3 regions of the Mycolicibacterium rutilum genome follow, and region 2 is predicted to be linked to each of the others. Evidence: predicted binding sites of a transcription regulator. Region 2 holds the regulator's gene; each other region holds the start of a gene.

Region 1 (4,134 bases), 1.1 Mb from region 2:
GCGCTGGCCGCGCGGCTCGGCGTCGAGGCCGGCGAACCGACACCGGTGACGCAGGATCCCGTCGCCGTCGACGCCATGTATCAGACCAATGTTCCCGGCGTTTTCGCGGCCGGCGATCTCACCGCGGCGATGCCGCAGGTCGCCGCCGCGGTCGCGGGTGGCTCGGGCGCGGCCGCGGCCGTGATGCAGAGCCTGCTCGCCGAGGACAATCCAGTCATTGCGGAAGGGAGTCAGCATGTCAACGTCTGAGGCCAAACAACATTGGGAAGAGCACTACAGCGCCCGCGACCGGATCTGGAGCGGCCGGGTCAACGCGCGGTTATCGGAGATCGCGCCGACGTTGACGCCCGGCACGGCGCTCGATCTGGGCTGCGGTGAGGGCGGTGATGCGGTGTGGCTCGCCGAGCAGGGCTGGCAGGTGGTGGCCGTCGACATCGCCGAAACGGCGCTGCGGCGAGCCGCTGACGAAGCGGCAGCACGAGGGGTGGCTGACCGCATCGAGTTCCGGCAGCACGATTTGTCGGCCGGCTTCCCCGACGGCGAATTCGATTTGTTGTCAGCGCATTTCCTGCACTCGACGTTCCCGCTCGACCGGATGCCGATCTTCGCTGCGGCAGCACGGGCGGTGCGGCCGGGCGGAATGCTGCTGATCGTCGACCACAGCGGTCCGCCGCCGTGGCACTCCGACCTGGATCACCACCACACGTTCGACGCGCCGCAAGACATCGTCGCCGCGTTGAATCTCGCTGATGATCAGTGGGAGCCGGCCGAGATCCGGTCGGTCGAGCGGGAGGTCACCACACCCGACGGCGAGCCGTTCACCTGGTTCGACAACGTGATCATCCTGCGGCGGCGGTAGTTCTCATGCCGCGTCGTGGAAGATGAGGCCCAGCGTGTACCGCTCGCCCGAGCGCACCACCGAAACGCCGTGGCGCACAGGGGCAGCCGACCATCCGCGGGTCGAGCGGACGGGGCGCTCGCGGGTGGTGAACACGTAGCCGTGCCCGCGCGGCAGCAGCGTGGCCGTGCCGCGGGACTGGGCGCGGGGCCGCTGTTCGAGGAGCAGGAACTCACCGCCGGTGTGGTCGACACCCGGGTCGCTCAGGTTGATCACGACCTGCAAGGGAAAGACCAGATCGCCGTAGAGCTCTCGATGTAGCGCGTTCCAGTCGCCCTGCTGGTACTTGAGCAGGATCGCCGTCGACTTGGTCTGGCCGGCGGCGTGACACTGGTCCAGCCACTCGTCGAGGGTGTCCGGCCACGGTGTCGCCCGGCCCAGCCGGCTCCACCAGTCCTGCGCGATCGGCAGCAGGCGCGGGTACAGCGCGTGGCGCAGCGCCTCGACGGGTTCGGGATAGGGCTCGGCGAAGTAGCGGTACTCGCCTTGGCCGAAGCGATAGCGGGCCATGTCGATGGTCGCGCGGAACTGCGTGTCGGTGGGGTAGAGGGCGCGGAGCGCGGTCGTCTCGTCGTCGGTGAGCAGTCGCGGGAGCAGCGCGCCGCCGAAGTCGTCGAGGTCGCGCGCGATGCCCGCCCAGTCGGCGGAGTTCACGCGGTCGTGCCAGGTTCGCGTCATCGTCTCTCTGTCGGTGCGCATACCCGGTAGACGGTCGGCAGCACCCGAATGTGAGATCGGATCGGCAAGGAGTGGGTTATCCCCAAGTCGGGATTCATCCACAGGCGGGGCTGCATCGGTGGCTCACCACGACGCTCAGCACTAACGTCGAAAGCATGTTCGAAGAGTTGGTGGCTCAAGCGGTCGGCAGCCGGGACGCTGTCGGGGCGGTGGGCGCGTGGGCGCGGGCGGAGAACGCAGCATGCGCGCGACGGCTCGCAGCGTGCGCCGACGTGCTCGAGCGGCACGTATCCGCCGACGGATCGGCCGAGCGTGAAAACTGGTCCGCGGACAACTGGAACGCTGCGGCCGCGGAGATAGCCGCGGCCCAGGGGGTCTCCTTGGGTGTGGCATCCCATCAGCTCGTGATCGCATGGGGGTTGCGGAAACGACTGCCCAAGGTCGCGGAGGTCTTCGCTGCCGGGGCAGTCTCGTACCGGATGGTCGAGGCGATCGAGTCGCGGACCCGGCTCGTTCGCGACGCCGAGGCAAACGCCAAGATCGACGCCGAGATCGCGGCACGGGTGGAGCAGTGGGCGGGGTTGTCGGTCGCCAAGATCGAGAACGCGATCGACTTCTGGGTGGATCGCTATGACCCGTTCGCGGTGCGGCACGCGCAGACCAAGGCGCGTGGGCGCCACGTCGACGTGCATGTCTCCGACGACGGGTCGGGCACGGCGTATGTCGACGCGTTGTTGATGGCCACCGACGCCGAGGCGTTCGACCGCCGGTTGGATGCGATGGCCGCCGCGGTGTGCGAAGACGACCCGCGCACGATCGAGCAGCGGCGTGCGGACGCGATGGGTGCTCTCGGTCATGGCGCGGATCGGCTCGCATGCGCGTGCGGGCGCGATGACTGCGAAGCTGCGCAACTGACGGTCAGCTCGACGGTGATCCATGTGGTGGCACGTGAGGAATCACTATCCGATGACACTGACGTCGACCTCGACGGGGAGGATCCGCCCGGACCGTCACGTGAGGAACTGCTGAAAATGACGGTGCGGGAAGCGTTGTCGCCAAGAGCTGAGGACATGCCGTCCGCGCCGGCCGACACTGATCCGGCTTACCTGCTGGGCCGCGGAATCCTGCCCGCGCCGCTGCTGGCTGCGAAACTGGCCGGCGCCGCACAGATCAAGTACGTACGACATCCCGGCGACGCGCCGCCCGAACCACGGCACCGGCCCTCGACGGCGTTGGCGTGGTTTGTCCGATGCAGAGATCTGACCTGCCGGTTCCCTGGCTGCGATGTCCCCGCCGACCACTGCGACATCGACCACACGATCGCCTACCCGGCGGGGCCCACGCAGGCATCGAACCTGAAATGCCTGTGCAGGAAGCATCATCTGATCAAGACGTTCTGGGCGTGGCGAGAAGTTCAGCACCCGGACGGGCGGGTGGACTGGACCTCTCCGACTGGTCATACCGTTTCCACCTGCCCGGGCGCCGAACTGCTGTTCCCGGCGCTGTGCCGGCCGACCGCACCGGTAGACCCCGCGATTGTGCGACGGGCAGCCGAGGCGCCGACCGACTCCGAGGCACGCGGGCTGATGATGCCCCGCCGCAAGCGAACGCGCGCTCAAGACCGAGCCGCAGCCATCGACGAAGAACGCGAACTCAACGCACCGATCAACGCCGCCCGACTCGCAGAACGAGACGAACCTCCGCCCTTCTAAGGCGTAGTCAGCGTCGACAGGTCTGCCAGCTGCGTCAGCCGCACGCTGTTGCCCGACGGGTCGCGGAACCCGCAGTCGATGCCGTACGGCATCTCGTGGGGCTCCTCGGTGAACTCCACGCCGCGCGACTTCATCTCCTCATAGGACGCCCGGCAGTCCTCGGTCGTCAGGAAGATCGTGCCCGCGAAACCCTTGGCGGTCAGGTCCATCACCTGTTGGCGGGTCGGTTCGTCCATCACCGGCTCACCCGGCACCGCCATCAACACGATCGACACATCGTCCTGGCCGGGCGGCCCGACGGTCAGCCAGCGGAAGATGCCGTCGACATCGGGTAGTGAAACATCCTGACGCACTTCCATTCCGACCTTCTCGGTCCAGAATTTCAGTGCGGCTTCCTGGTCGTGGACCCACAGGTGGGCGCTTGCGATTTTGATCATGACAGCGACGCTACGGTCGCCGCGCGTCGCGCGTCTTCTCCCCGTGTGCTGTCTTTGGCGACGCGGCTGTCGGCGCGAGGGCGGGTGTCGCGCTTGAGGATGCAACTGGGCACCGGTGCGGTCAGCGCCGCCGGCGGCAGGCTCGCCCGGTACGCCGCGGGCGGCAGCCCGTAGACGCGGGCGAAGCTGGTGGTGAACGACCCGACGCTCTGCAACCCCACCATCACGCAGATGTCGGCCACCGAACGGTCGGTGTAGCGCAGCAGCGCCGCCGCCCGCTCCAGCCGTCGGGTCTGCAGGTACGCCCGCGGGGACTCGCCGAACGTCCGGGTGAACATCCGCGAGAAGTGCGCCCGCGACAGCCCCGCCGCGGCCGCCAGGTCGTCGACGGTGAGCGCCTCGGCGTACC
Region 2 (4,134 bases):
GCCGGATCTCGCCGGGCAGCTGGCCGGGCTCAAGGTGCCCGACGATCCGACGTCGGCGATCAACGCCGCCCGCCGCGCCGCCGGCGGAGCGCTGGGCCCGCTCGGCGCGGCCGAGGGACCGCCGTACAAGATCGGCGCTGACGGCCTCGGACAGAACTTCGCGGGCGGCAAGATCTTCTACAGTCCGGCGACCGGTGCGCGGGTCGTCACCGGACAGGTGCTCACCAAGTACGAGAGCCTCGGCGGACCCGAGGGCGACCTCGGTTTTCCGACCTCGGGTGAGGAGGCCGGCGGAGCGGGCGAGGCCAGCCGGATGTCGACGTTCGCCGCCGAGGACAACCCGGTGATCTTCTGGACGCCCGATTACGGTGCGGTCCTCGTCCGGGGCCCGATGCGGGCGGCCTGGGACAAGCTCGACGGAGCGGAGGGAACGCTCGGCGCGCCGATGGCCGATCAGACCGAAAGCGACGGCGTGCTCACCCAGCGGTTCAGCGGCGGGGTCGTCTCGTGGGACCGCGCGACCGGTGATTTCAGCACCGAGCCGGCCAACCTCGCGAGCCAGTTGTCGGATCTGCAGGTGCCCGGCCGGCATCTGCCGGATACGCCGGCCGCACCGCAACCCTCCGCCGCCGACGACTCGGGTGGGTTCGGGTGGAGTTGGTGGTGGCTGCTGGCGATCGTGCCGGTGCTCATCCTGGTCGGCCTCGTCGTGTTCGCGACGATGCGCAGCCGGCGCCGCGACGACGATCATCCGGGCTTCGACGACGACCGGTTCGACGACGGCTACGGCAGTGACGTCGACCGGATCTACAGCACCGTCGGGGCGCGCGAACCGGACGTCGAGGAGATGCGGTCGAGCAACGACGATTACGCCGCGGCGCTGTTCGGCGACCGCTACGCCAGCGAAGGCCTCGGGGCGCTGGGTCCGGAGTCGAGCAGCCCGTGGGAGCCGCCACCCGAGTCCGGTCCCGCCGACGAGCCCGTCGAGCATGTCGTCGACCCCTACGAGGCGCCCGAGGAACAGCCCGCCCGCGAGGACAACCCCGACGACAATCCCGACGACATCGTCACCGCGCCGACCCGGATCCAGACGCTGGGTGAGGCGACGGCGCCTGAGCGGGATCCGTTGACCGACACCGGCCGGCATGCCCGCATCGAGGTCGACAAGCCGGAGATCCCGGGCCCCGCGTTCCGGCTGTCGCTCGACGACGCGGCCGAGGGGCCCGAAGGCTACCCGATCAAGGCCGACACCCAGTCGGGCCGGTACTGGCTGCCCGGCTCAGCCGACTACGATGACGCGCACGCCGAAATCTGGTTCTCCAGCGAGGAATTCGCCCGCACGAACGGTTTCGTGCGCGCCGACTAGATCTTGCGGATCACGGTGACGACCTTGCCGAGCACGGCGGCGTCGTTCCCGGGAATCGGATCGAACGCGGGGTTGTGCGGCATCAGCCACACCTGTCCGCGGGTGCGCTTGAACGTCTTGACCGTCGCCTCGCCGTCGATCATCGCGGCGACGATGTCGCCGTTGTCGGCGACGTTCTGCTGACGCACGACCACCCAGTCCCCGTCGCAGATCGCCGCGTCGACCATCGAATCGCCGACCACCTTCAGCAGGAACAGCGAGCCCTCGCCGACGAGTTCTTTCGGTAGCGGGAAGACGTCTTCGACGGCCTCCTCCGCGAGAATCGGGCCGCCGGCGGCGATCCGCCCGAGCACCGGCACGAACGTCGGCTCCGGCAACGCGTCCGAACCCGCGACGTCGGTGGTGACGACCGGGTTGGCGGCGTCGTCTGCGCCGCGGACATCCACCGCGCGTGGGCGATTCGGGTCCCGCCGCAGATAGCCCTTGCGCTCGAGCGTGCGGAGTTGATGGGCCACCGACGACGTCGACGTCAGGCCGACCGCATCGCCGATCTCCCGGATGCTCGGGGGATAGCCGCGGGTGGTGACCGAGGCGCGGATGACCTCGAGGATGGTGCGCTGACGCTCGGTCAGACCGGTGTCGAGAGTTCGGCCCCCGCCGGTGCGGTCCGGAGTATCGCTGCTGGAGTCCATGGCGCCGAATGTATCCCGCAGCCGCCCATTAATCAAACATTTGTTCGAGGCGTGTCGCGGTGGGGTGGGTGGCCGCGAACGCGGCCGGATTTTTTGTCGGTGCCCTGTTTTATCGTTTGGCAACAGTTCGATCACATGTTCTATCACTCGAACACCTGATCGAGTATCATCGAACATAAGAGCGAAAGCAGCGGACGGAAGGGCAACACGATGACGATCCTCGACACCCGGGAAATCCAGGCAGCACCCGCGGCGCAGCCGCGTCGCAGGCGGGTCGAACCGAGCCGGCGGCCCCGGTCGCAGCGTCCGGGCGGGGCGCCCCTGCGCTACCGCGGTCCCGGCGTGACGATGTCGCGGGCGGGGCACCGCAGGCGGCCGATCACTCCCGGCACCACGGTGCTGCTGGCGCTGGTCGCGGCGGGAATCACGGTGTGGCTGGGGCTCGTCGCGCAGTTCGGCGGCGTGGTGGGTGCCGACCCGGCGCCGACGCCCGACCGTCTCGCCGTGGTGCAGGTACAGATGGGCGAGAGCCTGCACCAGGTCGCGCAGCGGGTCGCGCCGGATGCGCCGGTCAGTCAGGTGGTCGAGCAGATCCGTGAACTCAACCACCTCGACACCGCAGCACTGGACGCAGGTCAGACGCTGATCGCGCCGGTCGGCTGACGCGGCGCGCCCAGTTTCGAAAGCCTTGCCTCGCAGCGATGTTCGCCGACAAATGGGTGGCCTACGCGCCAATCGGCCCTGTTCTGGGCCTGCGGGACAGTGCGCGGGTACGCTCGAAGACGTTTGATGTAGTCGTTTGTTGGCCTGGCGAAGGAGCGGTGATGCACTGTCCGTTCTGTCGCCATCCCGATTCGCGTGTGGTCGATTCCCGGGAGACCGACGAGGGCCAGGCGATCCGGCGGCGGCGATCCTGCCCGGAGTGCGGTAGACGGTTCACGACCGTGGAGACCGCGGTGCTGGCCGTCGTCAAGCGAAGCGGGGTCACCGAACCGTTCAGCCGCGAGAAGGTCATCAAAGGGGTGCGCCGCGCCTGTCAGGGCCGCCAGGTCGACGATGACGCGCTGAACCTGCTGGCCCAGCAGGTCGAGGACGCGGTGCGGGCCGCCGGCCCCGAGGTGCCCAGTCACGAGGTGGGGTTGGCGATCCTGGGGCCGCTGCGGGATCTGGACGAGGTGGCCTATCTGCGGTTCGCGTCGGTGTATCGGGGTTTCACCTCGGCCGACGACTTCGAGCGCGAGATCGAGGCGCTGCGGGCGCACCGCAATTCGCCCCAGCCCACCGCCAGTTAGTCGGATCAGTCGACCTGCTTGACGCCGTCGTCGACCACGCGACCGGCGACACGAACCCAACCTTCCGCGCTCCACTGGGTGTAGATGTGAGATCCCTTGCCCTGCACGATGTGCAGGTCGCGGCTCAGGTAGTCGGTGATCCGCACGGCGGCAGCACCGGTGGCCTCGTCCTCGGGCACTCCCAGATCGGACGCGAACATGCGTGATCGGATCTGGCCCTGCTCCTTGTCCGTCCACGTCCACAGGTAGTGGTTGATGCCGTCGGGGTAGTCCGCAGGGTCGGCGGCGAGGAGATCGGCGACCGAGGCGAGGTCGTAGATCGCGAAGTCCGGCGCCCACTCGGCGCGGGCGCTGACCGAGGTGAGGTCGTCGTCGTATCGAACCTGCACGATGCCCGCCGGAACCTGCAATGTGTGCACCGGCGTGCCCTGCTCGCGCAGCCACCAGGATGCGCCGACGGTGGGGTGCCCGGCAAACGGCAACTCGACGGCGGGGGTGAAAATCCGCGCGTGTGCGGTGTTCGCCCCGGTGCCGGGGAGATCGATGAAAATGGTTTCGCTGTAACCCAATTCGGTGGCGACGCGTTGCCGGTCGGCGGGGTCGACGGAGTCGGCGTCGACGACTCCGAGCGGGTTCCCGTGGTTGCCGTCGGGGTCGGTGAACACGCGCAGCACGGTCACGTCGATAGGCATGCCCCGATGCTACGTCGTGTCGAGGAGGCGGTGGTCGCTCCGCGTCAGGTCGCGCTGCGCTCGTCGGCGTCCATCGCATCGAGCACCGCGGC
Region 3 (4,134 bases), 3.0 Mb from region 2:
AAACTTCGAACGGTTTCGCTGATGATTTCAGCGTGCTCATACAGCTCCTCCCCGAGACGATTCCCCGGGTTGACCGGACAAACAGCCACAGATGACCCGGCCCCTTCGCTCCACCCCCATTACAGGGGCTTCCTCACTACTACGAGCCGGTCCGCCAGCGCGCCGCGCAACGGTACTCACACCGGGCCATGGCCCGGCTACTCCCTCTCGCTGGGGAATCCGGTTACATCCCAACCGAACTCATTCAGCAGTGTCGTGACGCGCCTTCCCACGTTTCCTGCAAGAGCCGCAGACCAGGCTCATGCCGCCTCAATGCCGGACACCACCTGGCCAGAATCGGGACACCCGCCAAGCCTTGCTCCCGCCGCCCACCACACGGCCGCGGTTTCGATGTCACTCCAAACTATGACGACACATCAACAGCGGTTCGGGGTCACTCATCTTCCTGGTCCCCACCTGACACCTCCTGGGGGTGCCTTTTCCACATCGCTCACCACGACGGTCTTCAGCCAACGCAGCATGTGGTGGTTTGAAGTCTCCGCCCGACCGACGACTCCGAAGGGCCAACCTTCATCTCTTGCAGAACACCGAATCACACAGTCTCGCTACCTACATCGAGCCTCCGATCCTCGTTCGTGGCACACGTGGTGGTAGTTGTTGACCCGGGCTTGGCCGGTGTCGAGCTGCGGCGGGGGTAGCCATTCGGTGCGCCAATCACGGCGTTTGCCGGTGCGCCAGCCGCCGGGTTTCACTGAGCGGTTGTGGGGCCCGCAGGCCAGGGTGAGTTCGGTGATGTCGGTGCGCCCGCCGTCGGCCCAGTCGGTGACCGCGTGGTGGACCTGGGTTTCATAGGCCGGGGCGCTGCAGCCGGGTTTGGTGCAGCCACGCTCGAGGCCGAACAGCATCAACCGCTGCGCGGTGCTGGCACACCGGCGCGCGCGCCCGAGGTAGAGCGGTTGGCTGGTGTGCTGGTCGAACACCGCCAGATAGTTGTGCGCGTTAGCCGCCATCGCGATCACGTCGCGCATCGGCACCAGGGTCCCGCCCGCGGTCACCCCGTGCCCCGCCGCGGCCTGCAAGTCCTGCAAGGTCGCGGTGATGACGACGGTGGCCGGCAACCCGTTATGGGTGCTGCTGCCCCGCAACGCCAGCAGATCACGGCACATCGCGCCCATCGCATCGTGATTGCGCTGCGCCCGCGTGCGCGTATCAGTGACCACGACGTCCGCTGAGGGTCCAACGTCGGAAGCTTCGGTCGCCTCGCGATCCGCCGGTTCGACCTCGGACGACCCGTTGTCGGCAGCGTCGACCGCCTCGCTGTCGGCCGGTTCGGCGGGGTCGTCGCCGGGCTCGGGGGCGGGTTCGACGTCCGGGGCGTCGGGGTTGTTGCGGCCCGGGGCGCCGTAGATCGCCCAGCCCGCTTCGATCCACGCCCGCGTCGCCGCATCGACGGTGCCGTGGATCTCGCTGCTGCCATCGGGGCGCTGCTTGCTGAACCAGATCCCACGCTTTTGCTTGACCAACTCCTCGCAGAACTCACCGTCTTGATCGATGTGCTGAGCCAACCGCTTGGCGGCCTGACCCAGCTGTTGCGGATCCAGCCCACCCGCCAGGTCAGCCAAGTGTGCTTCGGCGGCCTCGCGCACATCAAAGCCCACCGACCGCGGGATCTGCTTATCGAAGAACTTGCGGATCACCCGTACATGCTCAGCACCGATCAACCCTTGCCGCACCGCTGCAGCCGTGTTCGCGAGCACCGGGGCCAACCGCTCACCGGTCATCGTGACCCGCGGGGCCAACTGTTTGGCCTCGGCCACCCGCTGATTGCCCTGCGCGACCGAGATCCGCAACAACGTCGACAGCGCCCGACCCACGCTGGACTCCCCCAGCTCGGCAACCGGTGCGCGGCCCAACTGCGCCACCAGGTGATGCCTCACCATCGCCGACGCGCGCACAAACGACTCCCACTCGGCGGTCGCCGCCAACACCTCAGTAGTGCTCAAGGCATCGAGGGGCTCGGCCATCAGCGCATCGACCTCGCGGCGCAATGCCGCGATCCGCTCGCTGACCCGGCCCGACTCCATACTTCGAACACTAGTTCGACCCACCGACAACCCGGCCTGGCGATGTGACCTCTGAAACCAAAGAGACAGGAGTGATTTCACGATTTTCAGCCAACTGCGACAATGGCCGCATGCGTCTGCCCGTCATGCCGCCGGTTTCCCCGATGCTGGCGAAATCGGTGGCCGCCATCCCTCCGGACGCGTCCTATGAACCGAAGTGGGATGGCTTCCGGTCGATCTGCTTCCGCGACGGCGACGAGGTGGAGTTCGGGAGTCGCAACGAGCGCCCGCTGACGCGCTACTTCCCCGAACTCGTCGAGGCCGCGAAAGCCGAACTACCGCAACGGTGCGTCATCGACGGCGAGATCGTCATCGCCACTCGAACCGGACTCGACTTCGATGCGCTGCAACTTCGCGTCCATCCCGCCGCATCCCGGGTGCAGATGCTGGCTACCCAGACGCCGGCGTCGTTCATCGCGTTCGACCTGCTCGCGCTCGACGACACCGATTACACCGCAAGGCCTTTCAGCGAGCGAAGGACCGCCCTCGAAGACGCACTCACCACCAACGCGAAGAAATTCCACCTCACCCCCACCACCACGGATCTGAGCACCGCCCAGCGCTGGTTCGACGAGTTCGAGGGCGCAGGCCTCGACGGCGTCATCGCCAAGGCCCTCGACCTGACCTACCAGCCGGACAAGCGGGTGATGTTCAAGATCAAGCACCAGCGCACCGCGGACTGCGTCGTCGCCGGGTACCGCCTGCACAAATCGGGCGACGATGCGATCGGATCCCTGTTGCTCGGACTCTACAAAGAGGACGGCAGCCTGGCGTCGGTCGGGGTGATCGGCGCCTTTCCGATGGCCAGACGACGTGAACTCTTCGTCGAAATGCAGCCCCTCATAACACCTTTCGACGCGCACCCGTGGAACTGGGCCGCGCACGTCGACCCGGACGTGGTCCGACGCTACGGCGGCGGTTCACGCTGGAACGCCGGCAAGGACCTGTCATTCGTGCCGCTTCGCCCCGAACGCGTCGTCGAGGCCCGCTACGACCACATGGAGGGCGAGCGGTTCCGCCACACCGCGCAGTTCAACCGGTGGCGTCCCGACCGCGACCCGCACTCATGCACTTTCGAACAACTCGAACAACCCGTGACGTTCGAACTGAACGACATCGTCCCCGGACTCGGCGGCTAGATCATGCTCTCGGAGTCTGTGATCGCCTGGCTGCTCGACTCCGACCCTGCGCTGCGGTGGCAAGTCCAGCGCGACATTCTCGGTGAGCCGCAGGAAGTCTGGCAGGCGACGCGGGCGCGTACCGCGACGGAGGGCTTCGGTGCACGCCTGCTGGCACTGCAGGATCCCGACGGGCAGTGGGCAGGCGGCGCGTTCTTCCCCGCCGACTTCGACTTCGAGACCATCAGCGACGTCGGCCAGCCCTGGACCGCGACAACCTGGTCGCTGAATGCGTTGCGGGAGTGGGGAGTCGACGCCGATGTGCTCCGTGAACGCCGCACACCGGAGCTGCTCGCCGCGCACTGCCGGTGGGAATACGACGACCTGCCCTACTGGGACGGTGAGGTCGACTGCTGCATCAACGCCTGGACACTCGCCAACGGGCTCTGGCTCGGCGTCGACGTCACCGTCATCAAGGATTGGTTTCTCGAGCACCAACTGGCCGACGGCGGTTGGAACTGCGAGTGGGTCGAAGGCTCGATCCGTTCGTCATTTCATTCGACGCTGAACGCGCTGAAGGGCCTGCTGGCCTACGAAGCCGCCACCGGTGACACCGATGCGACCCGCGCCGCCCGCCGCGCCGGCGAAGACTACCTGTTGCAGCGCAGTCTGTTTCGGCGCTTGACGACCTCAGAGCCGGTCGGGCCGTGGGTGTTCAACTTCACCTATCCCTGGCGCTGGTGCTATAGCCTGCTCAACGCGGTGGACTACTTCCGCACGGCCGGTCCCCCTGACCCGCGGATGGCCGAGGCCATCGAGCTGATCCGCGCCGCTCGCCAACCAGACGGGACGGTGCTGCAGGGGCGTCCCCACAGCGGCCGGGTCTGGTTCGA

The links. Region 2 encodes LexA, which represses DNA repair genes until DNA is damaged. Its sites were predicted from a motif close to CGAACANNTGTTCG; they were not measured.
Region 1: a site for LexA is predicted at 1,622-1,635, ahead of BLW81_RS17875 (HNH endonuclease signature motif containing protein). Genes of this name have one in related genera too.
Region 3: a site for LexA is predicted at 2,089-2,102, ahead of BLW81_RS08920 (HNH endonuclease signature motif containing protein). Genes of this name have one in related genera too.

The regions. Positions count from the first base shown of each region.
Region 1 covers NZ_LT629971.1:3,682,185-3,686,318, forward strand. The annotation lists gene BLW81_RS17860 (NAD(P)/FAD-dependent oxidoreductase) at 1-249, shown strand, start outside; gene BLW81_RS17865 (class I SAM-dependent methyltransferase) at 236-859, shown strand; gene BLW81_RS17870 (2OG-Fe(II) oxygenase) at 863-1,576, opposite strand; gene BLW81_RS17875 (HNH endonuclease signature motif containing protein) at 1,732-3,288, shown strand; gene BLW81_RS17880 (VOC family protein) at 3,285-3,725, opposite strand; partial or broken gene BLW81_RS17885 (helix-turn-helix transcriptional regulator) at 3,736-4,134, opposite strand, start outside.
Region 2 covers NZ_LT629971.1:4,823,544-4,827,677, reverse strand. The annotation lists gene BLW81_RS23495 (sunset domain-containing protein) at 1-1,366, shown strand, start outside; gene lexA (transcriptional repressor LexA) at 1,363-2,058, opposite strand; gene BLW81_RS23485 (LysM peptidoglycan-binding domain-containing protein) at 2,269-2,721, shown strand; gene nrdR (transcriptional regulator NrdR) at 2,883-3,350, shown strand; gene BLW81_RS23475 (PhzF family protein) at 3,356-4,042, opposite strand; gene BLW81_RS23470 (alpha/beta fold hydrolase) at 4,087-4,134, opposite strand, start outside.
Region 3 covers NZ_LT629971.1:1,840,789-1,844,922, reverse strand. The annotation lists gene ltrA (group II intron reverse transcriptase/maturase) at 1-40, opposite strand, end outside; gene BLW81_RS08920 (HNH endonuclease signature motif containing protein) at 606-2,084, opposite strand; gene BLW81_RS08915 (ATP-dependent DNA ligase) at 2,195-3,262, shown strand; gene BLW81_RS08910 (prenyltransferase/squalene oxidase repeat-containing protein) at 3,266-4,134, shown strand, end outside.